Linked DNA regions of Halotia branconii CENA392. The main gene of each other region encodes a partner of the protein of the gene in region 3 in a complex. Links are inferred from orthologs where the notes say so. Each region holds a gene or a part of one and is shown on either strand. Other genes may lie near its edges.

Evidence for each region.
Region 1: the proteins of QI031_RS27655 (region 3) and nuoH are in contact, whole or in part, in a cryo-EM structure (PDB 6ZJN), measured with the Thermus thermophilus proteins. The link is inferred for Halotia branconii CENA392 from one-to-one orthologs. Residues at the interface, in WP_223903221.1 of Thermus thermophilus: Pro35, Ser36, Asp139, Gly141, Ala142; in WP_096411122.1 of Thermus thermophilus: Ala224, Glu225, Gln226, Glu227, Ala295, Trp297, Phe298, Arg299.
Region 2: the proteins of QI031_RS27655 (region 3) and ndhK are in contact, whole or in part, in a cryo-EM structure (PDB 6KHJ), measured with the Thermosynechococcus vestitus proteins. The link is inferred for Halotia branconii CENA392 from one-to-one orthologs. Residues at the interface, in WP_011057128.1 of Thermosynechococcus vestitus: Pro17, His18, His19, Pro20, Ser21, Met22, Val25, Arg27, Met29, Thr31, Ile38, Asp39, Cys40, Glu41, Pro42, Val43, Ile44, Gly45, Tyr46, Leu47, His48, Arg49, Gly50, Met51, Lys53, Ile54, Asn57, Arg58, Pro65, Tyr66; in WP_011056552.1 of Thermosynechococcus vestitus: Leu46, Met47, Tyr48, Thr50, Ala51, Cys52, Phe54, Ile55, Glu56, Ala58, Ala59, Ile61, Gly62, Ser63, Arg64, Phe65, Asn76, Pro78, Thr89, Thr91, Lys93, Met94, Ala97, Leu101, Met123, Phe124, Ser126, Asp127, Ser128, Tyr129.
Region 4: the proteins of QI031_RS27655 (region 3) and ndhC are in contact, whole or in part, in a cryo-EM structure (PDB 6ZJN), measured with the Thermus thermophilus proteins. The link is inferred for Halotia branconii CENA392 from one-to-one orthologs. Residues at the interface, in WP_223903221.1 of Thermus thermophilus: Met26, Thr27, Asn29, Gly31, Pro32, His34; in WP_096411116.1 of Thermus thermophilus: Glu45, Ser46, Asn48, Pro50, Ala51, Gly52, Glu53.

Annotation. Positions count from the first base shown.
Region 1 is NZ_CP124543.1:2,798,989-2,803,930, forward strand. Bases 415-3,272 are described here. They hold nuoH (NADH-quinone oxidoreductase subunit NuoH), read right to left. Parts: upstream 2,474-3,272; coding sequence 1,355-2,473; downstream 415-1,354. Other genes in these bases: QI031_RS12240 (NADH-quinone oxidoreductase subunit J), read right to left, coding at 415-600; ndhI (NAD(P)H-quinone oxidoreductase subunit I), read right to left, coding at 684-1,268; QI031_RS12255 (citrate synthase), read right to left, coding at 2,955-3,272. Outside these bases: more of QI031_RS12240, read right to left, coding at 1-414; more of QI031_RS12255, read right to left, coding at 3,273-4,091; phosphohistidine phosphatase SixA, read right to left, coding at 4,204-4,698; QI031_RS12265 (DUF58 domain-containing protein), read left to right, coding at 4,902-4,942. UniProt on the Escherichia coli protein: NDH-1 shuttles electrons from NADH, via FMN and iron-sulfur (Fe-S) centers, to quinones in the respiratory chain. The immediate electron acceptor for the enzyme in this species is believed to be ubiquinone.
Region 2 is NZ_CP124543.1:3,495,588-3,500,649, reverse strand. Bases 1-2,978 are described here. They hold ndhK (photosynthetic/respiratory NAD(P)H-quinone oxidoreductase subunit K), read left to right. Parts: upstream 1-1,109; coding sequence 1,110-1,847; downstream 1,848-2,978. Other genes in these bases: menH (2-succinyl-6-hydroxy-2,4-cyclohexadiene-1-carboxylate synthase), read right to left, coding at 2,641-2,978; QI031_RS15275 (NAD(P)H-quinone oxidoreductase subunit J), read left to right, coding at 1,840-2,367; ndhC (photosynthetic/respiratory NAD(P)H-quinone oxidoreductase subunit C), read left to right, coding at 757-1,119; QI031_RS15290 (rubredoxin), read right to left, coding at 226-561; QI031_RS15295 (photosynthesis system II assembly factor Ycf48), read right to left, coding at 1-135. Also shown: more of menH, read right to left, coding at 2,979-3,480; QI031_RS15265 (hypothetical protein), read right to left, coding at 3,586-3,924; QI031_RS15260 (sensor histidine kinase), read right to left, coding at 4,328-5,062. UniProt on the Escherichia coli protein: NDH-1 shuttles electrons from NADH, via FMN and iron-sulfur (Fe-S) centers, to quinones in the respiratory chain. The immediate electron acceptor for the enzyme in this species is ubiquinone.
Region 3 is NZ_CP124543.1:6,317,405-6,322,431, reverse strand. Bases 1-2,943 are described here. They hold QI031_RS27655 (NAD(P)H-quinone oxidoreductase subunit H), read left to right. Parts: upstream 1-851; coding sequence 852-2,036; downstream 2,037-2,943. Other genes in these bases: QI031_RS27645 (glycosyltransferase), read right to left, coding at 2,931-2,943; QI031_RS27650 (hypothetical protein), read right to left, coding at 2,467-2,838; rsmH (16S rRNA (cytosine(1402)-N(4))-methyltransferase RsmH), read right to left, coding at 1-615. Outside these bases: more of QI031_RS27645, read right to left, coding at 2,944-4,094; QI031_RS27640 (ATP-binding protein), read right to left, coding at 4,369-4,821.
Region 4 is NZ_CP124543.1:3,498,213-3,503,243, reverse strand. The notes cover bases 2,085-5,031. They hold ndhC (photosynthetic/respiratory NAD(P)H-quinone oxidoreductase subunit C), read left to right. Parts: upstream 2,085-3,350; coding sequence 3,351-3,713; downstream 3,714-5,031. Other genes in these bases: QI031_RS15275 (NAD(P)H-quinone oxidoreductase subunit J), read left to right, coding at 4,434-4,961; ndhK (photosynthetic/respiratory NAD(P)H-quinone oxidoreductase subunit K), read left to right, coding at 3,704-4,441; QI031_RS15290 (rubredoxin), read right to left, coding at 2,820-3,155; QI031_RS15295 (photosynthesis system II assembly factor Ycf48), read right to left, coding at 2,085-2,729. Also shown: QI031_RS15325 (Rad2 family DNA repair protein), read left to right, coding at 1-508; QI031_RS15320 (photosystem I reaction center subunit VIII), read left to right, coding at 617-727; QI031_RS15315 (photosystem II reaction center protein J), read right to left, coding at 873-995; photosystem II reaction center protein PsbL, read right to left, coding at 1,065-1,184; psbF (cytochrome b559 subunit beta), read right to left, coding at 1,198-1,335; psbE (cytochrome b559 subunit alpha), read right to left, coding at 1,345-1,590; more of QI031_RS15295, read right to left, coding at 1,710-2,084. UniProt on the Escherichia coli protein: NDH-1 shuttles electrons from NADH, via FMN and iron-sulfur (Fe-S) centers, to quinones in the respiratory chain. The immediate electron acceptor for the enzyme in this species is believed to be ubiquinone.

The DNA.
Region 1 (4,942 bases), 3.5 Mb from region 3 along the record:
TTTTATGCCTGTTGATACTAGTTCTCTGGGACGTTCTGGCAAAGTCAAAACGGTTTGTGACAATTCTGAAGTTGTTGATGGTTCTGGCAAATACTCACGACGCGCCAAAATAATCGCTCCTACCATTGCCATTAGCAACAAAATAGAAGCCAGTTCAAAAGGTAACAAAAAGTCGGTAAAGAAATGCTCACCAATCAAAATTACGGAACTTTCGCCAGCTACAGCAGAAGTTGAATATGCCCAAGGAGTCGCTAATACCATTACACTCAAAAGCGCAAATAATCCTAGACTGACAATGGCGGTGAGTATCTTCCTAACTCCAGCGCTAGGAAATGGTGCAAAATCCTGGCGTTTGTTTACCAACATAATGGCAAACAAAATCAGCACATTCACTGCCCCCACATAAATCAATACTTGTGCTGCTGCGACAAAGTCACCATTTAGCAATAAGTATATTCCTGCCATGCTGATGAATACGCCTCCTAGCATAAAAGCAGAATAAACGATGTTAGAAAACAGCACTACACCGATGGCTGCACCAATCATCATTACACCTAATATGCCAAACGAAACAAACTGTACTCCTTCGGCTAGATTCACTATTTTTTGTCCTTTGTTCAGTTATTAATTGTCAGCGATGCACTGAGCTTGTGGAAGTGTTGTTAGTTACTAATGACTAATGACTATTTTTCAGTTTGTTCCATAAGGTCTTCTGGATGCGAACCAGCGCGAGGCGCATCAGTAGGCAGATCATGTGGGTCCATAACACCCTTGGGTAAGTAAACTAATTCACGTAAGGGTGTAACCATTGGGTCATTTGTGACTTTGTAGGGTAGGCGACCAAGTGCTACGTTGTCATAGTTTAATTCGTGGCGATCGTAAGTGGAAAGCTCATACTCTTCTGTCATTGACAAACAGTTAGTTGGGCAAAATTCCACACAGTTACCACAAAAAATACAAACTCCAAAGTCAATGCTGTAGTGCTTAAGTTTTTTCTTTTTGTTAGCTTTCTCAAATTCCCAATCGACTACAGGCAGATTAATCGGACAAACCCGAACACAGACTTCACAGGAAATGCATTTATCAAACTCAAAATGAATCCTGCCACGAAACCGTTCGCTAGGAATCAGTTTTTCATAAGGATATTGCACAGTAACCGGACGTCGGCGCATGTGGTCGAAAGTGACAGATAGTCCCTCACCGATATAACGACCGGCTTGTACTGCTTCTTTGGCGTAATCACCAACTTGCTTTAAGAACTTTAGCATCGTGTTTTACTCTCTCTCTTCAGGTCATAAGAGTTAGGAGTGAGGAGTTAATAAAATACTCATAACTCATAACTCATAAGTCTCTATTAGCCACCAAAGGCGATGGGGAAGGCTAATTTCAGGGCTGCGGTTAATAAGAGATTAACCAAACCAACTGGTAGCAAAAACTTCCATCCTAAATCTAACAGTTGGTCAATCCGAACCCGTGGTACTGTCCAGCGTAATAAGATAGCGGTAAACACTAGAAAGTAGGCTTTGATTACAGTCATAACGATGCCCAAGGAGGCTGTGACTACCTGTAATACGGGATTTGCTTCACTAATTCCCAGCCAGCCAGCAATGATGTTGATAGGGATAGGAAAGTCCCAACCACCTAGGTATAAAACTGCTACGAGTAAAGCCGAAAGCACTAAGTTGACATAAGAACTGAGATAAAACAGTGCAAATTTCATTCCAGAATATTCAGTCTGATAACCTGCGACTATTTCTTCTTCTGCTTCAGGCAGGTCAAAAGGCATTCGTTCGCATTCAGCAAGGGCGGCTATCCAAAAGATGATGAAACCCACTGGTTGCCGCCAAATGTTCCAGCCGAGAATACCATAACCGGATTGCTGATTAACAATATCAACAGTGCTGAGGCTGTTAGACATCATCACGATCGCTAGTACACTCAGCGCTAGAGGAATTTCATAGCTAATTGATTGTGCTGCTGCCCGCAACCCTCCCAAGAGAGAGTATTTATTATTAGAGGCGTAGCCGGCCATCAACAACCCAATTGGCTGAATGCTAGACAAAGCAATCCATAAGAAGATACCTGTTCCCACATTTGTAATGACGATGTTCTGTCCAAAGGGAACAATCAAATAAGACAGAAATACTGGTAATACAACAATGATTGGGCCTAGAGTAAATAACCATTGGTCAGCTTTAGCTGGCACAATATCTTCTTTAAATACCAGTTTTAGACCATCTGCTACTGGAGCTAGTAAACCCAAAGGCCCAATAAATTCAGGGCCTATCCGCTGTTGTGCTGATGCCGAAATTTTTCGTTCTAGCCAAACACAAACCAGTACCCCCACTGTTGCTCCAATGAGCATTAGTATCATCGGCAAAGGCATCCAAATAGCTTTGGCTGTACCTGCTGGTAGTCCTAAATCCATTAAGGATTCGATAAAAGTTCCTTGGAGGTCAATTCCTGAGTTCATGTTTCTGCTCTTTAAGTCAACTGAAGTGTGAAATATGAAGTATAAAATTTCAGTTTGGACTAACGCCTTGCTACGCTAACATCCTTCAGCCTTCATGCTTTCACCCTGCCTGATTGAAGATGTTTTTGCAAATTCCCATGCCTAGTATATCGTTGGATGGTTTTTGGCTCTTGAAACTATAGGAGAACTTTTGCTTATGATAATGATTAAGATTTATGGAAAGTGGGCATAGGGAAGAAAAGGAATTGGGGCAGGGTGCGGGGTGTACGCCTTGGCTACTTCGACTACGCGGTAGTTGAGCGCAGTCGAAACTCAGTACAAGACGCTCAGCGACCGGGGGATGAAGAAAGTTACCCCTGCCTCCCCTTTCCTAGTCCCTAAGACTAACTCTTAGCCCAAAAAGGCAAGATAAAACTACCGCCTCCATTTTGACAACGGTTTTCTAATTTACTTGGTCACTGGAGGCTAAGATGACTGCTAGTTAACGTTGGTCAATGGGTCTATAAGGAATTTCGTGCTGACCATTATAAATTTGGGTAGGACGGAAAATCCTGTTTTCTGCTAGTTGTTCTTTCCAGTGGGCTAGCCAACCAGCAACACGGGCGATCGCAAATACGGGTGTAAACAAGTCTGTAGGAATCCCCATTTTCCTATACACCAAACCTGAGTAAAAGTCAACATTAGGATAAATCCCTTTGCCACTCAACTTTTCTGTGACCACTCGCTCTACTTCTTGGGCAATTTCGTAATATTTGTCTGTCCCAAACTTGGCAAACAACTGTTCTGCAAGGTTTTGTAAGATTGTGGCTCGTGGATCTTTGACTTTATAAACACGATGCCCAAAACCCATAATTTTGGCTTTGCGTTGGATAAGATCTTCTACATAAGGACGTACATTTTCTACAGAGCCAATTTCTTCTAACATCTGGATCACTTCTTCGTTGGCTCCGCCATGCAACGGGCCTCCTAAAGTTCCGACGGCGCTAGCAACCACGGCATAAGGATCAGTCAAGGTCGAAGCTGTCACCCTAGCACTGAAAGTAGAAGCATTCATTGTATGCTCGACATGAAGTATCAAGCAGATATCAAAAATTTTCGCCGCTAACGGATCAGGTTCTCGCTCATTGAGCATGTATAGGAAATTGGCAGAGTAGTCTAAGTCATCACGCGGCTTTACAGGGTCATTACCTTTTCGCATTAACTGGAATGCCGCTACCATCGTGGGAATAGTTGCTATTAGCCGCACCACAGAATCTCTAATGTAGGCAGGGTTATGTAAATCTCTGAGCGAATAAAACAACCCTAAAGCAGCAGCAGAGGCTTGTAGAGCATCCATTGGGTGACCGCTTTCTGGAAAGCACTTCATCATGTCCCGGATGCGATATTTGATTCGTCTGTGGTAGCGAACTTCATGCTCAAACGCTGCCAATTCTTCTTGACTTGGCAGTTCGCCCCAGATTAAGAGATAAGCAGTTTCCAGAAAGGTACTTTTTTCTGCTAATTCCTCAATCCGGATGCCACGATATTCTAGAATTCCCTTTTGCCCATCTACATGACTGATACTTGATTGGGCGGCGGGAATGCCTTCTAAACCAGGCTTGTATTCGCACACCATCATGGCAACACCATTTACTTTGTGAAATATCCGATCACGCTAACTTACCAGAAATTATTTTTGCCATAACAGTAGCCGATCTAACAACAATTTTTTGAGAAGAGTTGAAAACCTGTTACAGCAGGTACTTGGGTGGTGTCAACCAAAACATCTGACTACGACCCACAGGCGAACCTGTTTCTGGTAGTTTTACTCCGATCATACCTGCTTTTTTCAAGACAAAACTGTCTTTGGCTTCTCCCCAAAGGAGAATTTCTGCCCAATTGCTCAAACAAGGCTCATGGCCTACTAAGGCAAGTTGGGTATTTTGGGAATAATTTTTGGGTTCTAGCCAGTCAACCAGCCAACTAGAAATGTCACCATTAAAGGCCAAGTGGTGAGATTCTTCTAGTTGGCAACTAAGTTTAGCGGCTATGAGAATTTCAGCTGTTTGGCGGGCGCGGACTAAAGGACTGGTGAGAATTAAATCAAACTGTAAACCCAAATTTTTAATTCTCTGGGCAACTTTCTCTGTTTTTTGCCGACCTTCTGGGGTGAGACTTCGTTCTTCGTCCTTTATGTTATTCGTCTGTTCTTCGGCGATGCCATGACGAATTAAATATAGTTCCATATAGCGCAGAAGATTTATTGGTACATTGTTAAACCACTAGTGTACAGTTCGGCAAAAATATGTAAGTTAAATGTGGAACAGCTTATGACACCAAGTAATTACGAATTACGAATTACGAATTAGTAATTATTTGGTCATTGCTACCATAATTTTCTATACAAAAGAAAATTGGTATTAATAATTTTATCCTCCACCCTTAAAAAATGGTTCCGTCAAAACGTGTTTATTGGTTGTTGATATTTGG
Region 2 (5,062 bases), 2.8 Mb from region 3 along the record:
TAGTTTAGCGTCTGTTGGCACAGAAATTATTTTCCAGGGGTTGTAACTAATAGAGGGTACTTGGCTACAACCTATACAGATGAGGACTATTATCAACAAGGCAAATATTCTTTGCCAACTTTTCACAAGACCTATTGAATGCATCAGTATTCTTATTGGTTTTCTAAATTTTTGACCTTAAGGGCAGTAGTCGCCCTAAAAATTGAGTAAAAAAGATAACGGGTCTTATTGTAAGCCGTAGAGACTGATAAAAAACAAGAAACCCAAAGCCAAAGCACCAAAAATCAGGATATTTTTTTGCGTTGGCGTTAGTTGATTAACACCCAATCCATAACCGAGATTTTCTTTGAAACCAGATGCTGTACCCGCAGGGCCGATGTTGGCAAAAGCGGTCTTCTTGGCAGCACAAACTGGACAGCGCCAATTTATGGGTAATTCTGCAAAAGGTGTCTCTGGAGCAATATCATTGCTATTGTCACCTTTTTCGGGTTCATAAACATAACCGCAGGAGCGACACTCGTAGCGGTCTAACAGCGAAGTATCAACAGCTTGTTCGCTCATGGCTCAGGCCTCGCAGAAGGTAATTCTTAAATATACGTTAAAAATTATGACATAATTGTTAGACTTTTCTATCACTAGCCAAAACGAATCAAATACCTGAAGTCCTTTTGTTTCCCAGATTTCAGAAAACCCAAAAAGATATAATGTAAAAGAAAGTAACAGCCTTATTTACACCATAAGCGGTAGATATTCATTGTGTTTGTCCTCAGCGGTTACGAATACCTTCTAGGCTTCTTAATTATCTGTAGCCTAGTGCCTGCCTTGGCACTTTCAGCATCCAAGCTCCTCCGACCCAGTGGTAACAGCCTAGAACGGCGCACCACTTACGAATCTGGTATGGAACCAATTGGGGGAGCCTGGATTCAGTTCAACATCCGCTACTACATGTTTGCGCTAGTCTTTGTGGTCTTTGATGTAGAGACTGTATTCTTGTATCCTTGGGCGGTTGCTTTCCACCGTCTAGGATTACTGGCATTCATTGAAGCCTTAGTTTTTATTGCAATTCTTGTAGTCGCCTTAGTTTACGCATGGCGTAAAGGAGCTTTGGAATGGTCTTGAATCCTAATTTAACAACCCAGGACAAAGAACAAATCATCAATCCTATTGAGCGTCCCACAGTCACTCAAGACCTTTCAGAAAATGTGATTCTGACTACGGTTGATGACCTCTACAACTGGGCACGGCTTTCGAGTTTGTGGCCGTTACTATTTGGTACAGCTTGCTGTTTTATTGAGTTTGCAGCTTTAATTGGCTCTCGATTTGACTTTGACCGTTTCGGGTTAATTCCTCGTTCTAGCCCCCGTCAAGCCGATTTAATTATTACCGCAGGGACAATTACCATGAAGATGGCACCCCAATTGGTGCGTCTTTATGAACAAATGCCCGAACCGAAATATGTAATTGCGATGGGAGCTTGTACAATCACTGGCGGAATGTTCAGCGTGGATTCTCCGACTGCTGTTCGGGGAGTTGATAAATTGATTCCTGTTGATGTGTACTTGCCTGGTTGTCCTCCTCGTCCAGAAGCAATTATCGATGCGATCATTAAGCTACGGAAAAAGATAGCTAATGATTCAATGCAAGAACGCGATCAAATCAAGCAAACTCACCGTTTTTACAGCACAACTCATAATCTGAAGCCAACAGAGCAAATTTTAACTGGTAAGTATTTGCGCTCAGACACTCGCAATGTACCACCGAAGGAGTTGACAGAAGCAATTGGTTTACCTGTACCACCTGCACTGCTGACAGCAAAAACCCAAAAAGAGGAGCAAAACCGTGGCTGAAGAAGAATCTAAACCAGTACCAGCAGAGGAAGACTCTTTAGTCAAAGCCGGCCAAGTTTCCCAATGGTTGACAGAAAATGGTTTTGAGCATGAGTTTTTAGAACCAGATAAGAACGGCGTAGAGATAATTAAAGTGGAGCCAGATTTCTTGCTGCCCACCGCTACAGCCCTCTATGCTTACGGTTTTAATTATCTCCAGTTTCAGTCTGGTATTGATCTTGGCCCAGGACAAGATTTAGTTAGTGTGTATCACTTGATTAAAGTTGGTGATAATGCTGATAAACCTGAAGAAGTACGGATAAAAGTCTTTTTGCCAAGAGAAAATCCTGTAGTGCCTTCAGTGTATTGGATTTGGAAGACCGCTGACTGGCAAGAGCGCGAGTCTTACGACATGTATGGCATTATCTACGAAGGACACCCCAATTTAAAGCGGATTTTGATGCCGGAAGATTGGGTAGGCTGGCCTTTGCGGAAGGATTATATCTCGCCTGATTTTTACGAGCTGCAAGATGCTTATTAAATAGTGGTGAGTTTCAATCAACTGGTGAGAATGTTGAAGTCTCATCTCTATAGCGCTTCTCGTTTGAATGAGGTACATGTCGTTAAGATCAGGGACTAGGGACTAGGGGCTATGTACCTCACATAATTGGGAACTGCTATAGCCCCTCTTTAATGACAAAGAGGGGTGACTAAATCGCCTAAAACTCTGGGATTGCATCCCTACACTGCGTTTTGATCGCAATGATAAATTTTGCTTGCGTAAGTCCTGATTTTATTACTTAACAGCTAATGGTCAACACAGATTAACCGGGGCTGTTTTTTTATCAAACCAAAAGTTTTTGATATTTTCTACAAATTCCCAGGTATTTTCAAAGTGAGTATTATGTGCAGAATCATTAATAATTTTTAGTTGGGCAACTTTACATATTTTAGTCATCTCTGTATTAATATCTATAAATTTTTGATCATAAGCTCCAGAAATCAGCAACAAAGGTTTTGTATTTTCTGAAAGTTTTTCCCACAAGCTAGGTTGACTACCAGTACCCATAAATTGTAAAGATTTAGCTAGTTTTATGGGATCATTTTGTAACCGGCTTTCTAGCATTAAGTCTAACTGTGGATGATTTTTTATAGAGCCGAAAATTGGCTGACTATACCAATTTAATAAAAAAGCATAAAAGTCATTTGTTGTTAAACTTCGTCTTAATTTTTTGGCTATTTGAGCATCACTCTTAACTCGTTCTAACTGTTCTGCTGCTGTCATCAAACCTGGAGAAGCAGATTCTAATACAACTTTATAAAAACGCTCTGGAAAATGTAGAATAAGGTATAAGGCTAATCTTCCACCCATTGAATAACCAATTAAGAAGCATTTGTCAATTTTCAATTCGTCCAGTAAGTTGATTAAGGCATGGGCAATATTTGCCATAGTATAATATTCGTCGCTACCTATTACTTGGGTTTTTCCATGTCCGGGAAGGTCAAGTATCAGATAAGAAAAGTTATTATCTAATAATTTGATGGCTTCATTAAATTCATTAATATTACCCATAAAGCCATGTAAAAACATAATTAAAGGTTTTCCATGTTTGCTAATTAGATAATAGTGAAATTGATAGTTTTCTTGTGTCATAGTTTAGTAAGATATTGTAGATTAAAGGAGTACAACAGATGTTGTACTCCGATAAATAATTAACGCAGTGGTGATTCCTCACTACTTACTTTTTCCGGCTAGAACTTAATCTTCGTCTAGTGCTGGAAAAACTTCCTCAAATTCCCACAATTTATCTTTATTGTTGAGAAACCATATACGAGTTTCTGGAGTCAATTGACTCCAAATAACATCACCAGGAATGTGAGGAGATGCGTATTGATATTGCTGACCAAGTAATTTGAGATTTTCTACTACATCTTGGGGAATACCAAACTCTTGCCAGTCAACTTTGAGATGTCTTCCAGAAAGTCCCGCAGCAGGATCAAAAACTAATTGTGCAGTCCTAATTAAATCAGCAAAGTGTTTTGGTTTGAGACTTGCTAGTTGCTGAAGTTGGTGTGATTCATTGTGTTCTTGAGACATTGTTACTGGAGTGATAAAAATTGGTAGTCTGTCGAACTTACTGCCAGAGATTTTTATCCCAATATCTTTTAGTTTAACTTAGAGTTTTGTATAACGAACAGCTGAGAGTAAAACAAAGTTGTATATACAAATTCTAACTTTTAAATATCAGTATATAGAACACAGACAAGATTTTGGCGTGAGCGCTCATACCGTTTCACTTTAAAGTTGATACATTTGGGCAAGCAGGGGAAGCAGAGGAGGCAGGGGGAGTAAGAAAATTAATTTGTATCAATAATTTCGTGAAATAGTATCAGTCGAATGCTGCCCACAATACAATAATTTTATGTCTTTGTACTACATAACTGGGCTGCACATCAGCTTAATCTAAATCAATAAACAATGAGTGAGAAATTTATTACTCCTAACTCCTAACTCCTAACTTTTGCTTACTACTAACTTCTAAGGGTAAGAAAATAGTTAAGACTTCCCCGTACTGAGGACGTTGACGCACAATTAGTTTGCCCCCAATTGCTTGAAACAGATGCTTGGTTGCAGTAATATTTAAACTAATCGTACCTGTTTCTGGTTGGAACATCAACAATTGACCAAGGGCTTTACGGATTGGTGGTGTTGCAGGTGTAGCGGTTTTATTTGTATCTTGACAATGGGTTTGAGGCGATAGTTGTAATTTTAGTTGGTCTCCAGCGGGGATTACTTGTACTTGGATATGGCTGCCAGCAGGTAAGCTACGGGTAAAATTTTCCATTAGACCAGTAAGTATGCGATCCAGCATATTTGGATTGCTTACCACTGTTGGTAGTTGTTGAGGTAATACTACATCTAAAGTTAAATTGCGCCGATTTGCTGCTTGTTGCCACCGGGGAATACTCTGCTGCAACACTTGATCTAAAGACATTGGTGTTAGTTGAGTGCTTGAAGATTTTACCGTTGCACAAGTTTCCAGTTCTGCGGCCTTAAACAGCAACTCCATTCGGTCAATTTGCTCGGTACACTCATGGTCAATAATTTCTAAGCGACTGGTGACGTTAGCTGGTAAATCTCGCCGCTTTAACAGCAAGCGAGTCATGGTGCGAATAGTTGTTAAAGGGGTGCGAACTTCATGGGCAAAAGCTTGGAGTAATTCTACATCGGGGCG
Region 3 (5,027 bases):
ACGGGTAGCGGGGTGAATCCTGCCATAGCGGTATTTTGGGGGAACTGAAGAAGCAATCACCTCAGCCAATTCTGTAGTCGTGTGCAACGGTCGTCGTTCGACAATCCGTCTAGCAATCCGCCGTGATAATCTCTCCTCACCATATTTAAAGAAAATATCAGCTAATTCTGCTTCATCCCAATTATTAATCACATCAGCGGCAGTTAGCGATCGCCCCCGATCCATTCGCATATCTAAATTTGCAGTTTGGCGAAAGCTAAAACCCCGTTCTGCTTGGTCTAAATGGTAAGAACTTACCCCCAAATCAGCTAAAATACCATCGAAAGTGTTAGGAGGAAACTGATACTCAGCAAAATTGCTATAGATAAATTGTACGCGATCGCCAAACTCAGCTAATTCTTTCTTCGCTGCTGCTAAAGCATCCTCATCTTGGTCAATCGCCGTCACTTGTACATCTGGTGCAACTGCTAAAATCAAACGACTGTGACCTCCACCACCTACAGTCGTATCCAAATAATGACCTCCTGGAGATACCGCAAGACCTGCAATAACTTCCTGCGGTAACACTGGTAGATGAGAAAATGTCGGTTCTTCAATAGCTAGCTGACGATTCATGAGACTTAAGGCAAAAAACCACAGATGAACTTTAATTATGTATTCTTTTTTTATGTCTTTAGTTGCAGGATGATGAAGTGAAAAAAATCTGATGCCTTAATTAAGTGGATATCGAGCTTCCATATAATAGTTGAAGAAGTGCAACAAACTAAAACATTCTAGTTGGCATCTTAGCGGTTCAATTCAAAATTTGCCTTCGGCACGCTACACGAACACAACGGGAGAACACAAAATCTATGACCAGACTAGAAACCCGCACTGAGCCAATGGTGCTAAATATGGGGCCACACCATCCCTCAATGCACGGGGTTCTGCGGCTAATTGTCACCTTGGATGGCGAGGATGTCGTTGACTGTGAACCAGTTATCGGCTATCTCCATCGGGGAATGGAAAAAATTGCCGAGAATCGTACTAATGTTATGTATGTTCCCTACGTTAGTCGCTGGGACTATGCAGCGGGAATGTTTAACGAAGCCGTTACTGTCAACGCCCCAGAAAAGTTAGCAGGTGTTGCTGTTCCTAAACGTGCCAGCTACATCCGCGTGATTATGCTGGAATTAAATCGAATCGCGAATCACTTACTGTGGTTTGGCCCATTCCTGGCTGACGTGGGCGCTCAAACTCCCTTTTTCTACCAGTTCCGGGAACGGGAGATGATTTACGATTTATGGGAAGCCGCCACAGGCTACCGGATGGTAAATAACAACTATTTCCGCGTTGGTGGTGTAGCTGCTGATTTACCTTATGGTTGGGTAGATAAGTGTTTAGATTTTTGTGATTACTTATTGCCTAAAATTGATGAATACGAACGCTTAGTTACTAATAACCCAATTTTCCGGCGGCGTATTGAAGGAATTGGCACTATTACCCGCGAACAAGCGATTAACTGGGGCTTGTCTGGGCCAATGTTACGCGCTTCTGGGGTGAAATGGGATCTACGGAAAGTAGACCATTATGAATGCTACGACGACTTTGACTGGGACGTGCATTGGGAAACCGCCGGTGATTGTTTTGCCCGTTATGTGGTGCGGATGCGGGAAATGCGCGAATCTGTCAAGATTATTCGCCAAGCTATCAAAGGACTGCCTGGAGGCCCTTACGAAAACCTAGAAGCCAAGCGTCTAGCTGCTGGGAAAAAATCAGAGTGGGATGGATTTGATTATCAATACATTGGTAAGAAAGTTTCTCCTACCTTTAAGATGCCCAAAGGTGAAATCTACTCTCGTATTGAAAGCGGTAAAGGTGAACTAGGAATTTATCTAGTTGGTGATGATAACGTCTTTCCTTGGCGGTGGAAAATTCGCCCGGCGGATTTTAACAACCTCCAGATTATCCCTGAGTTACTGCGAGGGATGAAGGTTGCAGATATTGTAGTGATTCTTGGCAGTGTTGATGTGATTATGGGATCTGTGGATAGGTAGAAAACATCGGCGTTGCTGAATTGCGTTATAAATCCAGATGTAGAGATGTTGCAATGCAACGCAACGTCTCTACAAGGATTTTAATATCATGCAGAATCATTTTCATACATGAAATCAGCAACGCCAAAATATCTATCTAAAGTGCATGAAAATAGGCGTATAAGCCTTAAAAACCTTGGATATCAAATTTTTTGGAGTTCAAAAAATTGGAAACCATAGGGATAAAACTGTTCCCTATTGCCTACCCCTACCAAAAGACTTTTTCAGCAAGCCCTAATTAATCCCTCTCTGGCTTTTCATCACTTTTTCAGCAAGCCCTAATTAGAGACGTTGTATCCACTGCAACGTCTCTAAAAAATATCAAACTTTTGATAGTAGCTAAGATTAGCCCTTTTAAAATGACTTATAAAATATCTACTAGACCAACTGCTTAATCTTCTAGTGATTTTGTTGGTACTTCGATCGCTGTAACATCAATTGTGCCATCTGGTGTGAAGCGCTGAAAATGACCCTGTTGTACTGAAAGTTGCTCTCCACAGTTAGGACACTGCAACTGACTACTATTTAAACCTGTAAATTCATAATTACACACGGGACATTGATCAGTAACCAAGTTGCGTTGCAGCCACCATCGAAACCCGAAAAAAGCCACAACGGGTGCTAATAATAGCAATCCGAAAAGAATCAATAACGAGTTCACTAACCAGCCCAAACCTACTGATGCCAGCAACCAAGCTACTGCTAACAAGATTAGCCAAGGGCGAAGATTCACAAGACTTAATTGTAAAGATTTAAGACCCATTTTTTAAAAATCATGCTGCTATTTCTAGGATAGCGAGTTTAGCCCAGAGTCAAAAGTTAATGGTCAAAAACTTAGGACTATTGACTAAAAACTCAAGATGACAGTAATTCTTGCAATCGCTGTTGGAAGGCATCTTGACCGAAAAGAGCGATCGCTTGCTCTCTCAACCATTGTCCATCACAACGTTGATCAGCTCCTTTAAGAATTTCTATACAAGCTGCTGCTACCGCCTCTGGATTACGATGGGGTACTCGCCATCCTAGTTTACCATCCTGCAAGGGGTCGGCTGATCCATCGTCGTCACCAGATAACACCGGCAAACCACAAGCCATCGCCTCTAAATAAACAATGCCAAAGCCTTCTTGAGAAGGCATAATATAAGCATCAGCGAGGTGGTAATGTGCCATTAATGCTTCTGTAGGCACAAAACCCGCAAACACTACGCGATCGCTCACACCTAAATCTTCTGCTAACTGAGCTAATCTTGGTTGGTCATCACCACGACCAATTACCAAATATTTCACTTCTGGGAAAATTTGAGCGATTTGTGGTAAAGCGCGAATTGTCACATCTACGCCTTTGTAAATATCTCCTGACCATAGCCGCGCTACAGTCATTAAGACTTTATTTCCTGTTAAACCATACTTTTCAACTAATTCTAGCTGCTTAGAACCAGGAGTAAATTGTTCACCATCAATCGCACAAGGAAGCATTTTGATTTTATTGGGATCTAAACCGTTAGTAGCACAGGCGCGATCGCGGCTATAGCGACTAATTGTCCAAATTCCGGCTGCTGAAGCGAGAGCGCGGTGTTCTTGATTTTTAAGTGGTTCCCAAACTTCTTTACCATAAGTTAGAACTGTGTAGGGAATACCCAACGGTTGGCAAAGGTTTTGGATCAGTACTGCTAAGTTAATATGACCACAAAAAACATGTTTGGGGCGTTTTTGTAACAGATATTTCAGCAGAGTTACCCCCATTTTGACTCTACCTATTTGAGGGGATTGATTTTGAAAGTAATGGAATTTTAAATTATCGGACTCAAAAGGATTTGAGCATTTAAAAGTATCGCGTAGCAAAAATACATCTGCTTGATAGCCTGTATTCAATCCCAAATAACTACGAAAAATATCTTTTACATAGGATTGAATCCCGCCTTCGTGCGTAAAAATCTCTAAAAAAACGAAGACATGACGAGCTTGTTTGCCAGAATTTTTGCTTATATCTAGGTTTTCTCCCACTGTATCAATTAGCATTTATATCTTTACTTTTCCCAAAGATGATATAGCAGCGGGTGATGTTTTGAAATTGCAGCACTGCTGCCAAATCCTAGCAAAGGAGTAACTGCAAATCGTATGCTGACTTTACTATAATGAGTAATTTTTTTTATACCAAAACTTTCAGCAAAAGTCAGCATTAAACCCCGTCTTGCTACTAGACTTAACCTTGCTTCTGTTCTCATAGTAAAGTACGAGAGACTGCGCCAATGAGACGCTACGGCATTAGTAACTCTTCCCCATGCCCCATTCCCTATGCTCCATGCCCTTGACCTTCATTGGCATATTTGACGATCAAAAGACAATTTCTACCATCTGTACTGCGTTCGTAAACAACATGGTCAGCCAAACGCCGCAACAAAAACCATCCGTAACCTCCTACTTGTAGAGTACCTGGTTCTGGTTCTGCGATCGCATTGGGGTCAAAAGGTTTTCCATGATCCCAAATTCTCATTTCTAGTTTGTTAATCCACAGACTCACTTGAATCTCTATGGTTGTTTCGGGTGGTAAAGCACGATGAGCATGACGAACTGCGTTAGTAAAGCCCTCTGCTAATGCTAAATTGAGGCGATAAAGTTGGCCTTCTGACCAGCCCAGTTGAGACACATGTTGCAGACAAAATTGATCAAACCATTGTTGCACTTTATTTAAGAGCTTAAGGTCGCTCTTAACTGTCAGATGGTCTCGCTTCACCATGCTAAGCATTGACCGTGACTTGAATATAAAATAAGTAAAAATGCTGGAATTTGTCGTCGTAATAGCGATTTGAGATTTTGGAATCGCTTTTGCATTCAAAACTCAAAATTAAAGAAGTGGTCTGGATTATTAAATCAGTTATCAGGGGTATGGTGTAGCATTAAAGCACACCAACGTTTTCCACCAATTGGTGAAGGACTTGAACCCAGAGATGT
Region 4 (5,031 bases), 2.8 Mb from region 3 along the record:
ATCAGCTTGGTTAGCACAGGAAATTGTTGTAGATGATACAAGCGAAATTGAAGTAGACGCGCTAAGTAGTCAGACTGATGAAGATCAAGTGCAACCAATTTCAGATTTATCTGTTCCTTTACATCAGGCTGAGGCAATCAGTGAGCCTTTACCAGTTCCGCAATTACATGTACCAGACGGTGAATTGATTGCTGGTAAATTGATCAGAGTGCGCGTAGAATTGCCTAATGTTAGCCCTCAAGTTGTTGTGAAGCTATGGGTTGAAGATTGTCAAACTCGCTGGTTGTTGGACGGTCCCCATTTGCTTAAAGATTTGTTACCTAGTTCTGGGGGAGGTTTGGAAGTAATTACTCAATTAAATGTTCCTTTTGGCTGTTTAGAAATTCGCTTGGAGGCGATCGCTTTAAATGTGTCTACCCAGCAAGAGAGTCATAAAGTTACAGTAGTGCGGGCTGTGATTCCTCCAGACTTGCCAAATTTGCAACTAGATGAATTGTTCGGTATTTGAACACTTGTTACAGAACCTGTGTTAAAAATCTTGAGATTTTCAGAAATGCCGCTGAATTTGCAGTAAGCTCATTTTGAATTGTAATGTGATTGAACAGGACTATTTACTATGGCAGCTTCATTTTTGCCTTCTATTTTCGTTCCCATCATTGGTTGGGTTTTCTCCGCTGTGGTATTCGCGTTTCTGTTTTTATACATTGAAAGGGATGATATGGTCTAGTTGAGCTATTTTTTATCAACTTGACTGTGCAACTGATCAATTATTGAAAAACCGCCCATCTCATAGAGACAGGCGGTTTTTTAATGTCGATTTCTAAACAAATGCTAGAAAGTCCAGATTGAATGATCTTAAATCGAAGTGATTCTTACATTGAAGAACCAATTCCGGCATAGGCTCCATAAAAGAAAATGCCTACAACTGTAATTACACCTAATCCTGCGATCGTAGCGACGACCCACAGGGGAATTCTTCCGCTTCCAGCAGACACAGCTTTCTCCTCCCTTAACAACAAATCAACACAGATTAAATAAGCACAGATTTACAACAATAGTTCCAGTTAGTTAAAGAAGTAACTGGAGAATAGAATCCCTAGGACAAAAATCAGTAGTAGTCCCAGATATAGGGAAGTCCGATTTAATTCAACCGGCTGATTATTAGGGTTGGGTGTTCTTTCCATGATTGGCTCCTTCCTAGCGTTGAATAAACTGCATGGCGGCGATCGCGCCTAAAAAGAAGACGGTTGGTACACCTAAAGTGTGAACTGCCAGCCATCTAACTGTAAAAATTGGATAGGTAACTGGTTGATTAATGTTATTGCCGCTAGTCATGATCTCAAACTACTTAATAAATTGTTCAACTTGTTTTTTAGCTTCAAAACGGTTCTTCACAATCGGCACTTCTTGCCGTGCTTGCGTGTAATACTGATCGGGACGAGGTGTACCAAACACATCATAAGCCAGTCCGGTGCTGACGAATAACCAACCGGCAATGAACAATGCTGGAATGGTGATGCTGTGAATTACCCAGTAACGAACGCTGGTAATAATGTCCGAAAACGGACGTTCTCCAGTAGTACCTGACATTTATATTCCTGCCTTCACAAAGACGTTATTGAGTCTATTATCCTACAAAGTTTAGAAAGAGTTACAAGTTGCAACGTTCTTCTCAGAAATTGAGATAAATACTGATGGCTGAGATGCCCTTAAGCTGACTCTGTAGAGGGGGTTTGTTCCAATTTCGGGAGATATTTCAGTAAGACACCGCGATCGCCAATGATAAATCCCTGCTCTGGCTGAAAAAAGACGATTTTATACAAATTAGCAGCTACATCTTCAACTGCGCGGTCTTTTTCCCAAGTTTTGCCACCATCAGCACTCCGCAGTAAATTACCGCTACCGCCACCTATCCAAATTTCTTCTGGTGTGCGATATGCCAAATCTAATAAACCCCAGCTTGTGGACAACTCAGGACTTTGGGCTTCTTGCCACTCGTCAGATTGATTTGGGTCACTAAATTGTACTTGACCTCCCCGCGCTAATAACCACAGCTGTCCATTTTCAGAAAAGCCCATGTTTTCTACACGGCGAGAACTATTGCGGTTATGGGGAACCCAAGCATTTTGTCCTGGTTCCCAAGTTGAGTAAAAGCTACCTTTAGCCGAAACAGCAACATATCTGCCATCAGCAGAACGTTCCATGTTACGTACAACACCGACAGCTGCTTCTACTTGGGCTTTCCAATTTTTACCACCGTCTGTGGTTTTGTATATTGCTCCCACATTAGTAGCCATTTCAGCAGTATTATTACCTAGTGCTTTGATGGCGATCGGACTTCCTGGTAGCTTTTCGCTTAAGGGAATACGCGACCAAGAACGGCCTTCATCGGTGGTATGTAAAAGTAAAGAAGGCTCTCCCACAATCCAGCCTTCTTGATCAGCAAAACTAACTGAGTCAAAGCGAGACTTAGGATCATCTAGTGCCAGTGTTAAAGGTTCCCAAGTATTACCACCGTCATTGGTTTCTAAAAGAGTGGCATTGCTACCTACTAAAAAACCATGTTGAGGATCATTAGTAAAGGCAATGTCTAGTAGTTTAGCGTCTGTTGGCACAGAAATTATTTTCCAGGGGTTGTAACTAATAGAGGGTACTTGGCTACAACCTATACAGATGAGGACTATTATCAACAAGGCAAATATTCTTTGCCAACTTTTCACAAGACCTATTGAATGCATCAGTATTCTTATTGGTTTTCTAAATTTTTGACCTTAAGGGCAGTAGTCGCCCTAAAAATTGAGTAAAAAAGATAACGGGTCTTATTGTAAGCCGTAGAGACTGATAAAAAACAAGAAACCCAAAGCCAAAGCACCAAAAATCAGGATATTTTTTTGCGTTGGCGTTAGTTGATTAACACCCAATCCATAACCGAGATTTTCTTTGAAACCAGATGCTGTACCCGCAGGGCCGATGTTGGCAAAAGCGGTCTTCTTGGCAGCACAAACTGGACAGCGCCAATTTATGGGTAATTCTGCAAAAGGTGTCTCTGGAGCAATATCATTGCTATTGTCACCTTTTTCGGGTTCATAAACATAACCGCAGGAGCGACACTCGTAGCGGTCTAACAGCGAAGTATCAACAGCTTGTTCGCTCATGGCTCAGGCCTCGCAGAAGGTAATTCTTAAATATACGTTAAAAATTATGACATAATTGTTAGACTTTTCTATCACTAGCCAAAACGAATCAAATACCTGAAGTCCTTTTGTTTCCCAGATTTCAGAAAACCCAAAAAGATATAATGTAAAAGAAAGTAACAGCCTTATTTACACCATAAGCGGTAGATATTCATTGTGTTTGTCCTCAGCGGTTACGAATACCTTCTAGGCTTCTTAATTATCTGTAGCCTAGTGCCTGCCTTGGCACTTTCAGCATCCAAGCTCCTCCGACCCAGTGGTAACAGCCTAGAACGGCGCACCACTTACGAATCTGGTATGGAACCAATTGGGGGAGCCTGGATTCAGTTCAACATCCGCTACTACATGTTTGCGCTAGTCTTTGTGGTCTTTGATGTAGAGACTGTATTCTTGTATCCTTGGGCGGTTGCTTTCCACCGTCTAGGATTACTGGCATTCATTGAAGCCTTAGTTTTTATTGCAATTCTTGTAGTCGCCTTAGTTTACGCATGGCGTAAAGGAGCTTTGGAATGGTCTTGAATCCTAATTTAACAACCCAGGACAAAGAACAAATCATCAATCCTATTGAGCGTCCCACAGTCACTCAAGACCTTTCAGAAAATGTGATTCTGACTACGGTTGATGACCTCTACAACTGGGCACGGCTTTCGAGTTTGTGGCCGTTACTATTTGGTACAGCTTGCTGTTTTATTGAGTTTGCAGCTTTAATTGGCTCTCGATTTGACTTTGACCGTTTCGGGTTAATTCCTCGTTCTAGCCCCCGTCAAGCCGATTTAATTATTACCGCAGGGACAATTACCATGAAGATGGCACCCCAATTGGTGCGTCTTTATGAACAAATGCCCGAACCGAAATATGTAATTGCGATGGGAGCTTGTACAATCACTGGCGGAATGTTCAGCGTGGATTCTCCGACTGCTGTTCGGGGAGTTGATAAATTGATTCCTGTTGATGTGTACTTGCCTGGTTGTCCTCCTCGTCCAGAAGCAATTATCGATGCGATCATTAAGCTACGGAAAAAGATAGCTAATGATTCAATGCAAGAACGCGATCAAATCAAGCAAACTCACCGTTTTTACAGCACAACTCATAATCTGAAGCCAACAGAGCAAATTTTAACTGGTAAGTATTTGCGCTCAGACACTCGCAATGTACCACCGAAGGAGTTGACAGAAGCAATTGGTTTACCTGTACCACCTGCACTGCTGACAGCAAAAACCCAAAAAGAGGAGCAAAACCGTGGCTGAAGAAGAATCTAAACCAGTACCAGCAGAGGAAGACTCTTTAGTCAAAGCCGGCCAAGTTTCCCAATGGTTGACAGAAAATGGTTTTGAGCATGAGTTTTTAGAACCAGATAAGAACGGCGTAGAGATAATTAAAGTGGAGCCAGATTTCTTGCTGCCCACCGCTACAGCCCTCTATGCTTACGGTTTTAATTATCTCCAGTTTCAGTCTGGTATTGATCTTGGCCCAGGACAAGATTTAGTTAGTGTGTATCACTTGATTAAAGTTGGTGATAATGCTGATAAACCTGAAGAAGTACGGATAAAAGTCTTTTTGCCAAGAGAAAATCCTGTAGTGCCTTCAGTGTATTGGATTTGGAAGACCGCTGACTGGCAAGAGCGCGAGTCTTACGACATGTATGGCATTATCTACGAAGGACACCCCAATTTAAAGCGGATTTTGATGCCGGAAGATTGGGTAGGCTGGCCTTTGCGGAAGGATTATATCTCGCCTGATTTTTACGAGCTGCAAGATGCTTATTAAATAGTGGTGAGTTTCAATCAACTGGTGAGAATGTTGAAGTCTCATCTCTATAGCGCTTCTCGTTTGAATG